2 regions of the Ensifer sp. EB106-05-01-XG146 genome follow, and region 2 is predicted to be linked to the other one. Evidence: predicted binding sites of a transcription regulator. Region 2 holds the regulator's gene; the other holds the start of a gene.
The links. Region 2 encodes LexA, which represses DNA repair genes until DNA is damaged. Its sites were predicted from a motif close to TGTTCNNNNTGTGTTCNG; they were not measured.
Positions count from the first base shown of each region.

Region 1: a site for LexA is predicted at 4,018-4,035, ahead of AC3WVQ_RS02445 (PA0069 family radical SAM protein). Genes of this name have one in related genera too.

Region 1 is NZ_JBYTDX010000001.1:522,630-532,198, forward strand. Features, by position in the region: gene AC3WVQ_RS02420 (F0F1 ATP synthase subunit A) at 1-120, shown strand, start outside; gene AC3WVQ_RS02425 (F0F1 ATP synthase subunit C) at 203-430, shown strand; gene AC3WVQ_RS02430 (F0F1 ATP synthase subunit B) at 507-1,124, shown strand; gene AC3WVQ_RS02435 (F0F1 ATP synthase subunit B) at 1,138-1,623, shown strand; gene rnhB (ribonuclease HII) at 1,923-2,573, opposite strand; gene AC3WVQ_RS02445 (PA0069 family radical SAM protein) at 2,795-3,952, opposite strand; gene AC3WVQ_RS02450 (glycosyltransferase family protein) at 4,128-4,649, shown strand; gene moaB (molybdenum cofactor biosynthesis protein B) at 4,943-5,485, opposite strand; gene AC3WVQ_RS02460 (4-(cytidine 5'-diphospho)-2-C-methyl-D-erythritol kinase) at 5,487-6,398, opposite strand; gene AC3WVQ_RS02465 (tetratricopeptide repeat protein) at 6,406-8,241, opposite strand; gene AC3WVQ_RS02470 (polyprenyl synthetase family protein) at 8,402-9,418, opposite strand; gene AC3WVQ_RS02475 (putative signal transducing protein) at 9,526-9,569, shown strand, end outside.
Region 2 is NZ_JBYTDX010000001.1:1,494,847-1,504,415, reverse strand. Features, by position in the region: gene adhP (alcohol dehydrogenase AdhP) at 1-800, opposite strand, end outside; tRNA gene AC3WVQ_RS07455 (tRNA-Ala) at 1,178-1,253, shown strand; gene AC3WVQ_RS07450 (hypothetical protein) at 1,407-2,000, opposite strand; gene AC3WVQ_RS07445 (hypothetical protein) at 2,127-2,744, opposite strand; gene AC3WVQ_RS07440 (hypothetical protein) at 3,083-3,379, shown strand; gene lexA (transcriptional repressor LexA) at 3,615-4,337, shown strand; gene AC3WVQ_RS07430 (hypothetical protein) at 4,426-4,767, opposite strand; tRNA gene AC3WVQ_RS07425 (tRNA-Cys) at 4,965-5,038, opposite strand; gene AC3WVQ_RS07420 (thermonuclease family protein) at 5,191-5,925, opposite strand; gene AC3WVQ_RS07415 (hypothetical protein) at 6,148-6,441, opposite strand; tRNA gene AC3WVQ_RS07410 (tRNA-Asn) at 6,601-6,675, shown strand; gene AC3WVQ_RS07405 (cryptochrome/photolyase family protein) at 6,774-8,237, shown strand; gene AC3WVQ_RS07400 (SAM-dependent methyltransferase) at 8,323-9,569, shown strand, end outside.

The sequences.
Region 1 (9,569 bases), 970 kb from region 2:
CTCATCATGACCGTCGCCATTACCGGTCTTGAGTTCCTCGTCTGCTTCCTCCAGGCCTATGTCTTCGCGGTACTGACTTGCATGTACCTCAACGACGCTGTCCATCCCGGAAGCCACTAAGGAATAACAGTCGCTTGCTTCCGGCCGGACCTCCGCCGGAAGCGCAATCCTAAGCCGCAACACCATTCGAAGGAGTTCAAACATGGAAGCGGAAGCAGCAAAGTACATCGGCGCAGGTCTCGCTTGCCTCGGCATGGCCGGCACGGCTCTCGGCCTCGGCAACATCTTCGGCAGCTACCTCTCTGGCGCGCTGCGTAACCCGTCGGCTGCTGACGGCCAGTTCGGCCGCCTCGTATTCGGCTTCGCCGTTACGGAAGCTCTGGGCATCTTCTCGCTGCTCGTAGCCCTGCTCCTCCTCTTCGCCGTCTAATATCGGCTGGAGTTTCGGCCGCGACCCGTCAAAAGGTCGCGGCCGCGCATATTCTTGAGTGCACCTGGAGGTGAGCATGTTTGTGACCGCGGCTTATGCCCAGCAGTCAACCACCACTGAAGGCGCCGAAGCACACGATGCCGCTGCGGCCGGTGAGGTGCACACCGAAACGGGTGTGGCTCACGAAGGCGAGGCTGGCTCCGGCGTGTTCCCGCCCTTCGATACGACCCATTTCGCATCGCAGCTGCTTTGGCTCGCGATCACGTTCGGCCTCTTCTATCTCCTGATGTCGAAGGTCATCATTCCGCGCATCGGCGGAATTCTGGAAACCCGTCACGATCGGATCGCTCAGGATCTCGATGAAGCGTCCCGCCTCAAGGGCGAAGCCGACGCTGCCATCGCTTCCTACGAGCAGGACCTGGCAGCCGCCAAGTCCAAGGGTCACAAGATCGCCGACGACGCCCGCGAATCCGCAAAGGCCAAGGCCAATGCTGACCGCACCGCCGTCGAAGCCGACCTTGCCAAGAAGATCTCGGCTGCAGAAGACCGCATCGCCGACATCAAGGCAAAGGCACTGGCCGACGTCGGCGCCATCGCCGAGGAAACCGCAACGGCTGTCGTCAAGCAGCTGATCGGCGGAACCGTCACCAAGGCCGAGATCACCGCTGCCGTCAAGGCATCGGCTGGCAACTGAGGAGCACTGAACTATGCATCTTGATGCAACTTTCTATGCCTTCGTTGGCCTGATCCTGTTCTTCGTCCTGATTGCCTATCTCAAGGTTCCGGGCATGGTCGGCAAGGCGCTCGACGCCCGCGCCGAAAAGATCGGCAACGAGTTGACCGAAGCCAAGCGCCTGCGCGAAGAAGCACAGGGCCTCGTCGCTGAATACCAGCGCAAGCGCAAGGATGCCGAAGCGGAAGCTGCTGGCATCGTCGCTGCCGCCCAGCGCGAAGCCGAAATGCTGACCGCGGAAGCCAAGCAGAAGACCGAGGAATACGTCGTTCGTCGCACGGCTCTTTCGGAACAGAAGATCAAGCAGGCCGAAAGCGACGCGATCAACGCGGTTCGTTCCGCTGCCGTCGATCTCGCGATCGCCGCTGCCGAGAAGGTCATTGCCGCCAAGGCCGACGCCGGCGCCCAGAGCGATCTGTTCAAGAAGGCACTTGGCGACGTCAAGGCACGCTTGAACTAAGCGCTCGGACATTCGATTGGAGAAAGCCCCGCTTCGTGCGGGGCTTTTTTTATGCCTGTCTGCAGAGACCGCGTTGGCCCGAACAATGGGTGGTGCCAGCCTCCGTCAGAGATTTGCGTAGGCGTTTCGCCACATCAGGTTTGGCCGCCGAAGTAGGACCAGTGTTCAAGAGCTAGCGTGGCGCACGTCAGCATGCGCGCCGCCGGTATGGCTTTTGACGCGAGAAAAGCTGTTGACGAGATATGTCGGAAGCGGAACCGACAACGCCTGCGTAGCGCTGGTCAGGGATTGCGCAAAGGTTAGTCGTCCCGGCGCAGCGGCCGGAAGCTCATGCGGTGCAGCGGGCAGGGGCCGTGGGTCTCGATGGCGCGACGGTGGGTCACCGTCGCATAGCCGGCATGGAGCGCGAAGCCGTAGCCGGGATGTGCGAGATCGGCACGGGCCATCATGCGGTCGCGGGTGACCTTGGCGACGATCGAAGCGGCGGCGATCGACAGCGACCGCGCATCGCCCTTGACGACCGCCTTGGCGTGGCAGGTGAGGCCGGGCGGCACGTCACGGCCGTCGACGAGCACGAAGCGTGCGTTCGAGGGCAGGCCGGCCACGGCGCGTCGCATGGCTTCAAGGCTTGCCTTGCGGATGTCGGTGGCGTCGATCGTGCCGGCCGAAGCCGAGGCGATCGACACTTCGGACGTGGCGAGGATTTCTTCGAACAGTTTTTCGCGCGCCTGCGCCGTCAGCTTCTTGCTGTCGTCGAGGCCTGCGGGAATGGCGTCCGGATCGAGGATGACGGCGGCGGCGACCACCGGTCCCGCGAGCGGCCCACGCCCGGCCTCATCCGCTCCGGCGACCGGCCAGAAGCCATCGCCCTTGGCCGAAAGCTCGAAACTGAAATCGGGCGCTTCGATGATATCGGGAAAAAGGGGAGAATCGGACGATCTGCGAGACATAAGTCTAATTCGCATGATCGACCGATTCTCTTCAAGCCCCCAGGTCCGAGTGCGGCGGCGGACGGGGGATTACCGGGGCCCACGGCGGGTAAGGGGCACCGGAACTGCTATGCAATCTGAGGCGCCCGCTATCGGGTTCGCCTGGCGGTGCGGGGCGATCATCTCTCGCCGCGCGCCGATTACGAAATTGCGGGATGGCTACCCAGGCGACCGGAAAGCCTTCAAAGAAGCGAGAGCTGCACCCCCGTTCCGAGCGGCGGCACGAAGAGATCGTCGCGCAGCTGCCGGCGCGTCGGGTTGAAGCCGAGGCGCTTGACCGCCAGGTCGAAGCGGCGGCCAATCTGCCACGCATAGGGGCCGGCGCCCTTCATGCGTTTGCCGAATTCGGCGTCATAGTCCTTGCCGCCACGCATGGAGCGGATGAGCGACATGACGTGCCGGTAGCGGTCCGGATAATTGCGCAGCAGCCAGTCGCGAAAGAGCGGGCTGACCTCGAGCGGCAGCCGCAGCAGGACATAGCTTGCTTCAGTTGCTCCGGCTGTCCTTGCTCCTTCGAGCACGCGCTCGATCTCGTGGTCGTTCAGCGCCGGAATGATAGGGGAAACGAGAACACCGGCCGGGATGCCCGCTTCGGCAAGCATGCGTATCGCCTCCAGCCGCTTGCTTGGCGTAGAGGCCCGCGGCTCCATCGTGCGGGCGAGCTTCCGGTCGAGTGTCGTGACGGAGATGCCGACGCGCACCAGTCCCTTTTCCGCCATCGGCGCCAGGATATCGATATCGCGGGTGACCATCGCTGATTTGGTGACGATCATGACCGGATGGTTGGCGTCCCGCAGCACCTCGAGGATCTGGCGCATGATGCGCCACTCCTTCTCGATCGGCTGATAGGGGTCGGTGTTGGTGCCGATGGCGATCGGCCTCACCTTGTAGTCTTGCCGCGCCAGTTCGCGCTCCAGAAGTCGCGGTGCATCCGGCTTGGCAAACAGCTTCGCTTCGAAGTCGAGGCCGGCCGATAGGCCCATATAAGCGTGCGTGGGGCGGGCAAAGCAATAGATGCAACCATGCTCGCAGCCGCGATAGGGATTGATCGAGCGGTCGAAGGAGATGTCGGGAGACTCGTTCCTCGTGATCACCGTGCGCGGCTTCTCGACCTGAACCTCGGTCTTGAACGGCGGCAGATCCTCCAGGCTTTCCCAACCGTCGTCGAACGTCTCGCGGCTGCGCGGTTCGAACCTGCCGGACATGTTGATCCCGGCGCCGCGCCCCCGGCGGCGATCGATGTCGATCCGGAGGCCCGTTGCGCTCATCATCGCTTCGGCCACATCTGCCGTGTTGGCGGGCGCAAGAGCACCCTGCCGGATCTGAGACAGCTCGGTCATTGGAATCTCCCCGGAATCAGATATTTGATCCCGTTTTGTTCTGATTATTTTCCTATCGCGAATGAGAGAACAATTCAAGAACAAAAAATTGGAATTTCGGTTTTGTCGATCAAGGCACCGCTTCGGTCGATGTCCTGGATGTAGCAATTGCCGTGCCGATGCGTTACGAGAAACCATGCTCACGATCATTATGGAAACCCGCGACAACGAAGCCGAACTGGCGCAGACGCTTGCTGTGTTGGTTGCCGGCGCGGTGGAGGGGCTGGTCAGCGATGTGATCATCCTCGATCACGGTTCGAAGGATGGTTCGTCCGATGTGGCCGATGCCGCTGGATGCCGTTTCTGCCGGGATTGGAATCTCGCCGATGTGGTGGGTTCGGCGCGTGGCGAATGGCTGATGTTGCTGGAGCCGGGCGCCCGCCCGATCGGCCGCTGGATCGATGAACTGGCCGAGTACGTGTCGATGAACAAGGCACCGGCCCGCTTCTCCGGTTCGAGACTCCATCGCATGCCTCTCTTCCGCCGGCTGACCCGGCGGGGAAAGCCGCTGGAGACAGGCTTTCTCCTGCGCAAGAACGATGCTCTTGCGGCCGCCCGCGGCAATACGGGCCTGGATGCCATGACGAATGTCCGCTCTGTCCGCAAGCTTTCGACCGAACTTGTTCCGGCCTGGGTCGCCGTCGAAGCCAGGCGGTAACGCCGGTTCGTCGCGCGCAAAATTAAAGGTGCCAGTCCCGGGGGGACGGCACCTCCAAGCGGCTCTCAAATGACCTTGTTTGGCAGATTTCTATCCGGGTAGCATTCTGGCTGCCCGTCGTATCCAACATTGCATTCCGCCTGGGGGACAGAGGCGGAAGGGTCTTGCGGCGCGAGGAATAGAACGTGCGGCGGTCGTTCCTCGCTGTGTCAACGCTGGGAGACTAACGAGAGGAGAAGCGACCGTCAGTTACTAAGGTAACAGGTCGGCCAAGCCGGAACGGTCCAAGCTCTTCAGCTACGTTTCAGATGCTCGTCGAGCCGCGGCATGATCTCCACGAAATTGCAGGGCATGTGCCGGTAGTCGAGCTGTTGCTTGAGGATGCCGTCCCACGCATCGCGGCAGGCACCGGGCGAGCCCGGAAGCACGAAGATGAAGGTGGCGTTGGCAACGCCGCCGGTTGCGCGCGACTGGATCGTCGAGGTGCCGATCTTCTCGAAGGAGATACGGTGGAAGACTTCGGAGAACCCGTCCATGCGCTTCTCGAACAACGGTTCCAGCGCCTCGGGCGTCACGTCCCGCCCGGTGAAGCCCGTTCCACCTGTCGTGATCACCACGTCGATGTTGGGATCGAGCGTCCAGGCCTTCACCTGGTCGTAGATCTTCGTTTTGTCGTCGGAAACGATGGCGCGCGCCTCAAGCCGATGGCCGGCGTCACGCACCCGCGCTTCCAATGTGTCGCCCGACTTGTCGTCGGCGCGCGTGCGCGTGTCGGAGACCGTGAGGATGGCGATCCCGACAGGAATGAACGGACGCTTTTCGTCGATACCGGCCATGCTATTTCCCTTTGCCCACTGTCCTGCAGGCGAGAACGTACCACCCGGGGTAGGCCTCCGAAAGAGCGCGCGCTGTCGCAGCCGCGCGCACGTCGCTGTCGAAAAGGCCGAAGCATGTGGCGCCCGAGCCCGACATGCGCGTGAGCGCCGTTCCGGCTTCGGTCAATGCCTTGCGGACCGTGCCGATCACGGGCTCAAGGCCCTCTGCCGGCAGCTGCAAATCGTTGCGCATCGTGGCGATGGCAGAAATCCACTCGGCCGCCGTACCGGCTCTGTGAGGCGCAACGAGCGTCGGGTTCGTCTTGTTGGCGAGGGCCCGGAAGACAACCGGAGTCGAGAGGGCGACGAGCGGATTCACCAGCACGACCGGCAGCGCGGGGAAATCCGCAAGCGGCGTAATGTCCTCGCCGATCCCCTTCGCGAGCAGTGGCGTGCCGGCAAGACACATCGGCACGTCCGCCCCGAGCTGCAGCGCGATGGCGCCGAGGCGGGAGGGTTCGATCGTCGCGCCCCAAAGATCGAGAAGCCCAAGAAGCGTCGCCGCCGCATCCGCGGATCCGCCGCCAATGCCCGAGGCGAGCGGCAGGTTCTTCTCGAGATGCAGGTGGACCGGCCCGGCTGTGTCGGGGTCAAGTGCCTGCAGTTCGGCGCGCAGCAGGTCCCGTGCCTTCAGAACCAGGTTGCCGCCCGCGCCGGCATCCATCGGCAGCGCGGCGGCAAACGCGCCCGAAACCGTGAAGCGATCCGCATCCGCCGGCGAGAGACCGATGCGATCGCCGCGATCGGCAAAAGTGACGAGACTTTCGAGAAGATGGTGGCCGTCGGCGCGCTGGCCGACGACGTGAAGGGCCAGATTGATCTTGGCGGGGGCTGCACGCGTCAGCGCGAAGCCCGCGATGTCACCTTCCGACATGGAACGGTCAGGACTTCTTGTCCGGCGCCGGTGCTTCCGGGGTCACCTTCTTCGGCGCGGTTTCCTTGGCATCGGCCGAGGCGGGGACCGTTTCCTTGAGCGGCGGCAAGCCGTTCTCGATCTTTGCCTTGATCTTCGGGATCTCGGCTTCCTCGGGCTTCAGTTCGAGCGTCTGCGTCCACTGGAACACGGCTTCGAGCTTGCGGCCGACGCGCCAGTAGGCGTCGCCAAGGTGATCGTTGATCGTCGGGTCGCCGGCCATCAGTTCGGCCGCCTTCTCCAGTTCCACGACGGCGTCGTCGAAGCGGTTCATGCGGAAATAGGCCCAGCCGAGGGAATCGACGATATAGCCGTCATCCGGCTTCAACTCGACGGCCTTGCGGATCATCTCCAGGCCTTCTTCGAGGTTGATGTTCATGTCGACCCAGGAATAGCCGAGATAGTTCAACACCTGCGGCTGGTCCGGATTGAGCTCCAGCGCCTTGCGGAAGTTCGGCTCGGCCTTGTCCCAGAGCTTCTGGCGCTCATAGGCGATGCCGCGTTGGAAGAACACCGTCCAGTCGCTGCGCTTCGGGACGGAGCCGATCTGTTCGACGGCGCGATCGTAGAGTTCGCCCATCTCCTTGTAGTCCTTGGCGTCGGAAAGCACGCTGCCATAGGCGAGATAGTTGCGGATGTTCTTCGGATCGACGTCGATGAGCGCCTTCAGGTGCTTCTTCGCCTCGTCGACCTTGCCGATGCTGGCGAGGCTGAGCCCGAGCTGTAGTTCCGAAACGCGCCGCATCGGCGAGGTCTCGGGAATGGCCTTGTAGAGTTCGATCGCCTCGTTCGGTTTCTTCAGGTTTTCGGCGATGCCGCCGAGCATGACCAGGATGTCGGCGCTGTCAGGGTCGAGCCGGCGCGCGGTCTGCAGGTAGAGCGAGACGATGTCCTCGGCGCCGTCGCGGTTGAGTGCCGCACCGATCGAGAAGAGCACGGCCGCAGCGCCCTGGGTGGCGTTCTTGACCTGCTGTTCCTGCGGAACACCATTCTCGATATCGGTCCTCAGCGCCTGCAGCGGCGTGTAGTTGTTGACCATGTTTTCGCCGACGGCGACGGTATCGAGCGCCTTCTGCTTGTTGCCTTCGCGCGCCTCGAAACGGGCAAGCGCTTCGACCGCGCGCATGAAGGTGTCGGGAGCGGCACTTCCGCCCTCGCGGTCGAGAATGGCATCGTTGAGCCTGGTGCGCGCCGTCTGCTTGTCACCCGCAGCAACCGCGATCGCGCCCGCATGATAGTTCTTGAACACGCGGAACCATTCAGGACCGTCAAGGCCGTTAATCTCGGCGAGTGCTTCCTTCGGCTTGCCCTGGCCGAATTTCGCCCAGGCCGAAAGCAGGCCGTTCATCAGCCGGTCGAGATCGTTCGGACCCTGGTAGTTCAGAAGCTTCTGTGCGTTGCGATACTCGCGCTTGCGGATCGCCTCGATCGCGCGAATGACCGTCGTGATACGCTCGACGGCCGGGTCGGACTTCAACTGCTCGGCAATCTTCGCGCCTTCGTCGAACTGGCCCGCCATCAGAAGCGTGATCATCAGCCGCTGCTTGACGTCGTTGTTGTTCGGCTCGAACTGCAGCGCGATGCGGTAGAGTTCCGTAGCGGAAGCGAAGTCGCGGTCCGTATCGGCGGTGCGGGCAGCGAGAAACGCGCCGGAAAAGGTATTGACCGACTTGATGTCGAACGGCTCAGTTTCCTCGACGGCTGCGGTCTTCTCCTCGGCAAATGCCTGGTAGCCGCCGCTGACAGCAGCGAGAGCCAGCAGTGCTGCGCCGCTGAGGAGGCGGAGAATCGTCTTTTGCCGCATGTCAAACCTTTCGCGCCGATTGCTCGGCTTTCGCACCACTAAGGGTTGTTTTCGGAGTCAGCCACATATAGCCCAACGCAACTCTTGAGGAACAGAATGGCTTTTTTGGCGCAACGCGGCAAGAAAATCCTGTCGCTCGTTCTGACCTGCCCGGAGCCCGTCAGCTGACGCGATCGATGCAGAAGTCGATGACTTCGGTGAGCGCCGATTTCCAGGGAGACGCCGGCAGCGGCGCCAGCGCATCGCGGGCAATCGTGCCGTAATGCTGGGCGCGCGCGATGGTGTCGCTCAAGCCCCCATAGCGCTTGATCAGGCCGAGTGCCTTGTCGAGGTTCGCGTCGCTGCTGTCGCCGCCTTCGATCGCCTCGCGCCAGAAGGCACGGTCTTCCGCCGTCCCGCGGCGATAGGAGAGGATTACCGGAAGGGTGATCTTGCCCTCGCGGAAGTCGTCGCCGACATTCTTGCCGAGGTCGCTCGACGAGCCGCCATAGTCGAGCACGTCGTCGACGAGCTGGAAGGCGAGGCCGAGGTTCATCCCGTAGGATTTCAGCGCGTTGCGGTCCGATTTGCTGGTCTGGGCAACGATCGGCCCAACTTCGGCCGCGGCGGCAAAAAGGGCTGCGGTCTTGGCACGGATGACCTGGAGATAGTCGTCCTCGGTCGTCTCCATGTTCTTGGCGACGGAGAGCTGCAGCACTTCGCCTTCGGCAATGACCGAAGCTGCGGTCGACAGCACGTCGAGCGCGTCAAGCGAGCCGACATCGACCATCATGCGGAAGGCCTGGCCGAGCAGGAAGTCGCCGACCAGCACGCTTGCCTGGTTGCCCCAGATCGTGCGTGCGGTGGATTTGCCGCGGCGAAGGTCGCTTTCGTCAACGACGTCGTCATGGAGAAGCGTCGCGGTGTGCATGAATTCGACGCTGGTTGCGAGCTTGACGTGGGCGTCGCCCTCGTAGCCGAACATCGCAGCGGAGGCGAGCGTCAGCATCGGGCGCAGGCGCTTGCCGCCCGAAGAAATCAGGTGGTTGGCGACCTCGGGAATCATCTGAACGTCGGAGCCGGCCTTCGACAGGATAAGCTGGTTGACGCGCTCCATGTCCGCAGTGGTCAGATCAACGAGCGGCTTTACGGACGCCTGTTTGTTTTTGCTGTCTTCCAGCGGTATCACTACGCCCACACCGGGACTCCTGTTTTCATTGTCGCTTTCGACAATAGGAAGGGGTGTCCCGTGCGGCAAGAGGCGAATTGTCCCGCTTGCTGAAATAGGACAGGAAAAACCGCCGGATGAAGGAATTGATCCGTACCAACGATGCCGTCGTGCTCTCCTT
Region 2 (9,569 bases):
GGCAGGCCGACGAGCGCCATGGTGCCGCGCGAACGCAGGAAACCGAACGCCTGTTCCATCGCAGCGGGCGAGACTGCAGTCACAAGCGCTCCATGCACGCCGCCGGTGGCCTTGATCACCTGCTCGACCGCATCCTTGGCCTTGCCGTTGACTGTCAGGTCGGCGCCCAATTGCTTTGCAAGTGCCAGCTTGTCGTCGAAGATGTCCGCCGCGACGACATGCATGCCCATCGCCTTTGCGTACTGCACGGCCATGTGGCCAAGCCCCCCGATGCCGGAGATGGCAACCCATTCACCGGGACGGACTTCCGTTTCCTTCAACCCCTTGTAAACGGTGACCCCGGCACACAGAACCGGCGCGGCAGGACCGAACTCCAGCCCATTGGGCAGGCTGCCGACGAAATCAGGATCCGCCAGGCCATATTCGGCGAACGTCCCGTTGACCGAGTATCCCGTGTTCGACTGGGCCGCACACAGCGTCTCCCAACCGGTGCGGCAATGCGGACAGTAGCCGCAGGCGCTGTGAAGCCAGGGAACGCCGACCCTGTCGCCCTCTTTCACTCTTTTGACACCGGCGCCGACCGCCGAGACATAGCCGACCCCCTCGTGCCCGGGAATGAACGGTGGGCTGGGCTTCACCGGCGAGTCGCCATTTGCAGCATGGAGATCGGTATGGCAAACGCCCGTTGCTTCGTATTTCACCAGGATCTGTCCCGGCTGCGGCGTGGGCACTGCCACTTCCTCGATCGTCAGGGGCGCGCCGAATTGCCGAACGACGGCTGCCTTCATCGCCTGAGCCATTTGCCAATCCTCCTCCAATCGCCGGGCCACGGAGAGGTTTCTTATGGGAACAGTGGGCCGGCAGGGGCCTATCTCACATACGAAAATCGTGTAATTGGCTCGAGCATCATGGCGCTCACAGCCAGTGCCCGGACGTCATTTCCTGCTTGGCGTATACCGCCAACACTTCAACGCGGTTCACGTAGCGCCATCGTCAGGTTGCAGCGTAAACCCGCCGGCAGAGTTCGACAATGGGTGGAGTGCAGAAGCGGTTCAGAGACCGACCGCCTTCGGCGCCCGGCCGGATCGAACAACGCATATCGTGCAACGGCGTTCGAGCGGGCGCGCTGGCGCGCGTATTGACAGGATCGGCGCCGGTCGTGTTGACTGAATGCTACGGGGCCGTAGCTCAGTTGGGAGAGCGCCGCAATCGCACTGCGGAGGTCGAGGGTTCGACTCCCTTCGGCTCCACCAAAACGATCAGTAGGTGCCCGGTTGCCGAGGTATCGGAACAGCGGCTGATTTGTCATCAGCAGATCGCCAGTTCGAGTCTCTCTGGGGACACCACCATGCTAAGCCACCGTCCGGCCTTCGCGAAACGCTGCCCGATCCCGTGGCCACCTGTTTTCAGAGGCTGAACGGATCCCGCGCCGATCGCTTCTCGCTCGGTGCACTGAACGGGTCGGCTTTCTTCTCCTTGGACTTGCGGCCCTCGTCGGCGATAATCTCGTCGACCGCCCGCTGGCATTTCATCAGCTCGTCGGCCGCCGGGCCGGTGCCGCGCAGGCTGAGATTCGCGATGACGCGATCTTCAAACGCGATGGCCAAGGCCCGCTTGCGCACGAAGCCCGTCAGGAACTCGGCGTCGGTGACGTTCACGAACAGAAACTTTCCGCTCGCATCACCGGCAGCGGTCGCCGAAGCGCTCCAGGGATCGGTCTTGTCGAAGTGGAAGGTCAGGTCGTACTCTTTGCCGACCTCGAGCGACCTCCAGTCGTCGCTGGCGAAGCTCATATAGAGCGGCGACTCGGAGCCCTTGGGATAGAACCCAAGGCGCAAGGTGACCCCGCCGTCGAATACCGACGAGATGAAGCAGGAGCCCTCCATCGAGGTGTCGGAAGCAACGGTCCAGCCGTCGACATCCTTCCACTTGATGATTTCGGACTCCTCAGCCGCGGCCGATCCCGCGGCGATCAGACAGCTTACCAATCCGACCAGCAATCTACGCATGCAAAACCCCCGTTTGCCCGCATTTTGATAGGTCCCCGCATCGCTGTCGAGGGTGCCTAGCCGATCCCAGGCAATATTTTAGGAATATTCACCTCTCCGCGGCAAGCGGACTGCCCATCACATGGCGAAAGGATCTTTCGATGACTTGGTCTGGCCGCCGCCGGCAAAGGGATCGTTGTTCGGCGCATTGCCACCGGCGCCCGCAAAGGGATCGTTCGCCGCTCCCTGATCGCCATTCGGGATCAAGGCGCTCACCGCCTCCTGGCACTTGAACATCTCGCTTACCGCCTTCATCGAATCACGCAGGCTGAGGCTCGCGACGACGCGCCCCTCGAAGGCCAGCGCCAAGGTGTTCTTGCGAACGAACTCGGTAAAGAAGTCGGTGTTGGAAAAGTTGACGACAAGGGCCTTGGCGCCGGTCAGATCAACACCGAACGCAACGGCCGGCCACTGACGACCACGGTCGAGCTGCAAGGCAACATCGTATTCCCGCTGCGGCTCGATGGATTTCCATTCGGCATTGCCGATCGAAAGAAACGCCAGGTTCGTCGATCCCCGCGGATAAAAGCCGATACGAAGGATAGCGCCGGCGTCATAGCTCGTCGCCGCGTAACACGAGCCTCCCAGGGAAGGATCGGATCCCACCGTCCAGGCGTTGATCCGTTTCCAGATATTCGAACGCCCTTCTTCGGCAGACGCCGCTCCAGCCGTGAGCAACAGGCCGAGCACCACCAACGACAATCTATGCATGCAACCACCCCACTTTCCACGCAAAGTTATCTTTTTTTAGAGGCCTGTCGAGACGGTGAAGGCCCTTCCCCGCAGGGATTTTTGCGCGCCCCAGGCCCGATGCGAAAGCTGGCAGCTCCGATGCATTCTCCGCGCCGGTCCATGAAGAACGGCCGAGACGAGGTTGAGATGGAGCGGCTGGCGCAAATCAGCCACAGCCTGCGGGCAAAGAGCTGTTGAACATGGCAGAGTGATCGCCATGCTTGCTGGACTTCGGAACGAAAGCGCGGTTCACATCGTTTACCAACCCGTAGTCCCACCCCTTCATCAAGTGGACGATCACCGTGCTTGCCGCCCTGCTTCTCGCTTCGATAGTCGCATCGCCCAATATGCCTGACGTCAAGCTCAGTGCCGCGACGGTGGATGAACTCCAGACCGATTTCGAACGGGCCGTGCCGTGCCATCAGATCGATGGACGCAATGTTTGGAAGGGCGCGCTCGCGTTCTACATCCAGTCCTTCGTTTATGACGGCGATACGCCCGTTGCGACCGATGCGGCCGACGCAGTGCTTCCGGAAGACAACAGCGCCGAAACGGTGAAGGAGTTCGAAGACGCCTGCTCGGCCTCGCAAGCGACTTAAGTCTCTCCGCGAAGAGAGCCGCGATTCGTTCGAATCACGCGCGCGACCGGCCTGCCCGGCGCTGTTTTGGGACGCAACCGTCGCCGAAAACCGCCCCGCTCCCGCAAAAGTGACCAATCGCCCCCACAGAAGCAGCCAATTGCCTGAATTCACGGAATTTTAGGCACTTGCGGAACACATATGGAACAGATAGTGTCTGTTCTTGATTTGTTTCACGCCTCTGGAGCGACGTGCCATGCTGACCCGCAAGCAACAGGAATTGCTTCTGTTCATCCACGAACGCATGAAGGAGTCGGGCGTACCGCCGTCTTTCGATGAAATGAAGGATGCGCTCGACCTGGCGTCGAAGTCCGGCATTCACCGTTTGATCACGGCGCTCGAAGAGCGCGGGTTCATTCGCCGGTTGCCGAACCGGGCGCGCGCGCTCGAAGTCATCAAGCTTCCGGAAGCCTACGCCGCCGGCCAGCAACAGCCGCGCAGAGGCTTCTCGCCGAGCGTGATCGAGGGCAGCCTCGGAAAGCCGCCGGCCGCCGCTCCTGCCACGCCGAAGCCGGCGCCGGTCGCCGAAAGCACGTCTGTTTCCGTCCCGGTGATGGGCCGCATCGCTGCCGGCGTGCCGATCTCGGCGATCCAGAACAACACCCATGACATTACCGTTCCGCTCGACATGATCGGCAGCGGCGAGCATTACGCCCTCGAAGTAAAGGGCGATTCGATGATCGAGGCCGGCATCTTCGATGGCGACACGGTGATCATCCGCAACGGCAACTCGGCCAATCCCGGCGACATCATCGTGGCGCTCGTGGACGACGAGGAAGCGACGCTGAAGCGCTTCCGTCGCAAGGGCGCGTCGATTGCGCTCGAAGCGGCCAACCCCGCCTACGAGACGCGCATTTTCGGACCGGATCGCGTGAAAATCCAGGGCAAGCTCGTCGGGCTGATCCGCCGCTACCATTGAATTCCAGGCAGAACGCCGAATCAAAAGAGCCTCGCCACTGAAAGTGGCGAGGCTCTTTCCATTTAAGGCGACCTGAAATCCAGATCGCTTATTCGTGGATCGTGTATTCGCCGAGTTCGCAGAGATCCTGCGTGTCCTCGGTCGTATCGAGGGCCGAGCCTTCCTCGAATTCGAATCGCATGTCGTATTTGCAGACGTCCCGCCCGTCGGCAATGGTGATCTCCATGCTCTCGCCGGGGTTCAGGACCTGCCGACCGAAAACATCGTCTTCCCATTCATTGACGCCGACCGGCGACGTATAGAAATTCGTCAGTACCGCGCCGGTGTTGTTCTTCAGCTGGAAAACCAGGTCGTCCGCGCGCGCCTCCATAGCGGTCGCCGCAAAACACGCCAACGCCGTCAGGATCAGTCTCTTTTTCATTGATGCCATTGCCTCCGTTCTTAATGTTGACGGACGCTACCGATGCGGTTGATCTCAGCGGAGTCATCGTTCCCCCTCTACCGAATTCACCGAAGCGATAAGATCCGACGGAGGCATAGGAGACGTGGCTTGCGCGGACGTGTCGCGAATTTTACCGCGCTGCCCTAAGGCAGAACGCCAAACCAAATTTAACGAGGTGAGATTTTTGGAGGCCTCGCCCGGAATTGAACCGGGGTACAAGGATTTGCAGTCCTCTGCGTCACCACTCCGCCACGAGGCCTCACAGCTCGGATAACCAAGCGTTGGCGCGGATTTAGAATGATTGCAGAAAAACCGCAAGAGGCATTTTCTGAAAAACGCGCCGTCGAATTGCAGGACGGATACTTTCCACAGAACGATCGACGATGTCCGCCGATCGTCTCCCAGCTGATCTCAGCACCAGGGCGTCGGGCGCCCTTCCCACGGCCGCACGAGCCCCTCGGAAACGAGTACACGTCCAAGAGATTGGTCACCGCGGGTGACCAGGCGCAGTTTCTCGCCGGCCTTGGCATCTGATCGCCCTCCCGCCGAGATCAGCCTGAAGTCGCCTGCATTCAGCAATTCGCGCAGGCGCTGCTTGGCGTAGAAGCCGCGCGAACGCTCCTTGTCGCAGCTTGCCTGGCGGATTCGCGGTGCATCGACATCGGCGACGCGGATCGTCTCGCCATGGAAGACGAAGGTCGCGCCATCGATCACGCAGTTGTCGTTGCGAATGCCGCAAAAATAGAACTGATCGGTACGGATGGATGCCGTCTTCACCTCTTCATTCGGCCGCACGAGAGGGGTTGGCGGCGTGACGCCGACATTCACCGACGGCACCGGGGCGGCCAGGACAACCTTCGTCGCCGGGTTGGGCTTCGGATTTGGTTTGTGCCTATCCGCCTGCTGCGCAACGCGCTCCTGCGCTTCAGGAACCGCGCGCTGAGGCTTCGGCTTCGTTTCCGATCGCGATGCAAAGGCCATGACATCGGAAACCACCGGCCAGTGCCGCAACTCGGCGCGATGGTCGTGGGCCATGACGCCGCCAAGGGTGAGCGCTGCGGCCAGATACCACGGCGCCATGCCGCCCTGTTTGCTGGTGCTTCGGCCCGAACTGCGGCGTCGACGTTTCGTAGTGGCTTTGGCCATCGGTCCCCATCCTGATTCGAGACCGCATTATGCGTTTGATGGGTTGCCGAAAAGTTTTCGAGGGCACCCCAACAGAGGGGAAGACCGCGAGGAACCGGTCATTCGCCTGCGCGGCCACGGCCCTTGTTGAGAGATTCGGAATTGCTACGGGACGGCCGCGAGGAACCGAAAACTGCCGACCGCCCTGCCCTCGACAACAAGATCGTTAAATCGGCGTCCGCCTCAGGAGCCGTTCGAGGAGTTGGCCTTCCCGCGCCAGCGCGCCCACCAGACGGCCAGACGACGACGGCGGCGGCGAACCGAGGGAATGTCGTGGGAAAGCACGATCAGGCCCAACGGTATCATCCAGAAGCCCAGCACGGGCAAGAAACCGAGAAAACCACAAAACACCAGCAGCGAACCCAGCAGGATCCGCAGCAGGGGCGAGTCGGGCAACGCGATACGCCATTTTCCCAGCACGACTTGTCGTGTTTGCGGATCAATGCCGAAATGCGTCTGCTTCCTGTTTTTATTCATCATTCCCTATCCGGCGTGTTTTCCCACAATTGGGGACTTCTCCACAGCCTCGCAACGGAACTTGTCATTTTTTTTGAAAAAAGCGCTTGGCAAATCAGAAAAGCATGCGTATTAGCAGCCTCACTTCTGAAGCGCACAGCACAACAGCGGCGCGGATGATCCCTGGTAGCTCAGCGGTAGAGCATTCGACTGTTAATCGACAGGTCGCCGGTTCGAATCCGGCCCGGGGAGCCACTTTCTAAAAGAGCCATTTGCAGCGATGCGAATGGCTCTTTTTCATTTTGCACCTATGTTCTCCAAGTGATCAATCCCCAACCTCCCGATGGTTCTTTATGACAAAGGCCGCGGCGCCGCCCATCATCGTCTGGTTCCGCAAGGATCTCCGCCTGGCCGACAATCGCGCCCTCTCGGCTGCCGCCGGCGAGGCAGCCGTCATTCCCCTCTATATTCGCGAACCCGCCGACAGCGGCAACGGTCCGCTCGGGGCGGCGCAGGCGTGGTGGCTGCACCATTCGCTCGAGGCCTTGGGCGCAAGTCTCGCGCGGCACGCTTCTCGCCTCGTTCTTCGATCAGGCGCGCCGCTTGACGTGATTGTCGAGATTGCGCGCGCAAGCGGTGCGGAGCGCATCTACTGGAACCGGCGCTACGACCCGAACGGCATCGCCACGGATACCGCGCTCAAGAAGGCGCTGGCCGAGCGGGGAATCATCGCGGAGAGCTTTGCAGGACAATTGCTGCATGAGCCCATGCGGCTGCTGACGACGACGGGCGGCCCCTACCGCGTGTTCACGCCGTTCTGGCGCGCGCTCGAACTGAAAAACGAGCCAGCACCGCCGATCGACCGGCCGCACCATATCGCAGCCCCGGGAGCATGGCCGCGATCGGAACGCCTTGACGACTGGTCGCTGCTGCCGACGAAACCGGACTGGGCGGCGACATTCAGCGAGGTCTGGACGCCGGGCGAAGACGGTGCGGCCACCCGTCTCGAAGAATTCGTCGATGAGAAGCTCGACGCCTACAAACGCTGCCGCGACATTCCCGACGCGGATGGCACATCCCTGCTCTCGCCTCATCTCGCCTTTGGCGAAATTTCGCCGGCGCAGGCCTGGCATGCGGCAGCTGGGCCCCAGGCCGATAGCGGCGAAGGGGCGGCCACCTTCCGCAAGGAACTCGCCTGGCGCGAATTCTCCTATCATCTGCTGTTTCATTATCCTGAGCTTGGCCGCCGCAACCTCGACCGTCGATTCGACCGCTTCCACTGGCTGAACGACGAGGACGATTTTACTCGATGGACCAGAGGGCTCACCGGATACCCGATCGTCGATGCCGGCATGCGCCAGCTATGGCGCCACGGCTACATGCACAATCGCGTTCGCATGATTGTCGCCTCCTTTCTCATCAAGGACCTGCTCGTCGACTGGCGCAAGGGAGAAGCCTGGTTCCGTGACACGCTGGTCGACGCGGATCCGGCCAACAATGCCGCAAGCTGGCAATGGGTCGCCGGATCGGGCGCGGACGCCGCACCGTTCTTCCGCATCTTCAACCCGCTCCTGCAAGGGGAGAAATTCGATCCCGACGGTCTCTATGTGAAGCGCTTCGTGCCAGAGCTGGAGCGCCTCCACCCGCGCTATGTCCATCGCCCCTTTGCAGCGCCCGCCACGACCCTTGCCGAAGCCGGCATCGAACTCGGCACGACCTACCCGAAACCGATCGTCGACCATGCCCTTGCCCGCGATCGGGCACTGGCAGCCTTCCGGCAGATCACAAGCGCACCGGGAGTTTCCGAGGAGACGTAGAGCCTCCGGTAGAATTCCTCAGTTGGCGTCTCGCCCGATTGCGGCTAGGCTCACGTTACGGATGCAACAGCTGAGGGGGTGGTGTATGCGTAACCTGGAAGCCGATTTTGCTGCATTTGCCGGTGCGGTGGAGCTATCTTCCGAAAATCTGGCGACGGCCGTGCGGGAATTTCCGCTCAAGGCGCGCATGGTGCTTGGCGCCCTGGTGCACCTTCAGGTGGGAACGTTGATGCTCGCCACGCCAGACGGCCGCAGGCTGGTGATCAAAGGCGCCAGGGCCGGCCCCAGCGCCATCCTCAACCTCAACAACTGGAACCTGCCGCAGCGTGCTATCTCGGGCGGCACCATCGGGGCTGCGGAAAGCTACATCGACGGCGACTGGGACAGTCCCGATGTCGGCGCCTTTCTCGAACTGTTCCTCGTCAACGCCGAAATCGGCAGGAATTTTCCGAACCGTGCGCGCGGGCTCCTGCGCCTTTTCGACAAGTTCCTGCACTGGCGCAATGCCAACACCCACTCCGGCGCGCGCCGCAACATCTCGGCCCATTACGACCTCGGCAACGCCTTCTACAGCGAATGGCTGGATCCGAGCATGACCTATTCGTCTGCGCTTTATGCAACGGGCGCCAATGATCTTCGCTCAGCGCAGAAAGCCAAATACCGCGCGCTCGCGGAAGCGACGAACCTGCGCACCGGCGATCATGTGCTTGAGATCGGCTGCGGCTGGGGCGGCTTTGCCGAATTTGCGGCAACGGAAATCGGCTGCAAGATCACCGGGCTGACGATCAGCCGCGAGCAACTGGCCTTCGCACGCGAACGCATGCAGCGTGCGGGCCTTGCCGACCGGGTCGAATTGAAGTTCCAGGACTATCGTGAAGAAAGGGGTACCTATGACCGCATCGTCTCGATCGAGATGTTCGAGGCCGTCGGCGAAAAATTCTGGGCAACCTATTTCTCGCAGCTGAAGCGGTGCCTGAAACCCGGGGGCAAGGCCGGACTGCAGATCATCACGATCAAGCCCGAATCCTACGAGGAGTATCGTTCCAATCCGGATTTCATCCAGAAATACGTCTTCCCGGGCGGCATGCTGCCAACGCGCGAGCATCTGGTCGAGCTTGGCCGCAATGTCGGCCTGCAGATGATCAACGACTTCGGCTTTGGCGTCGACTATGCCCGCACACTCGGCGAATGGCGGGAGCGGTTCTGGGCGGTCTGGAACAGGATCGAGCCGCTCGGCTTCGACCTGCGCTTCAAGCGGCTGTGGGAGTTCTACTTCTACTACTGCGAGGCCGGGTTCCGTGCCCGCAACATCGACGTCCGGCAGATCGTCTT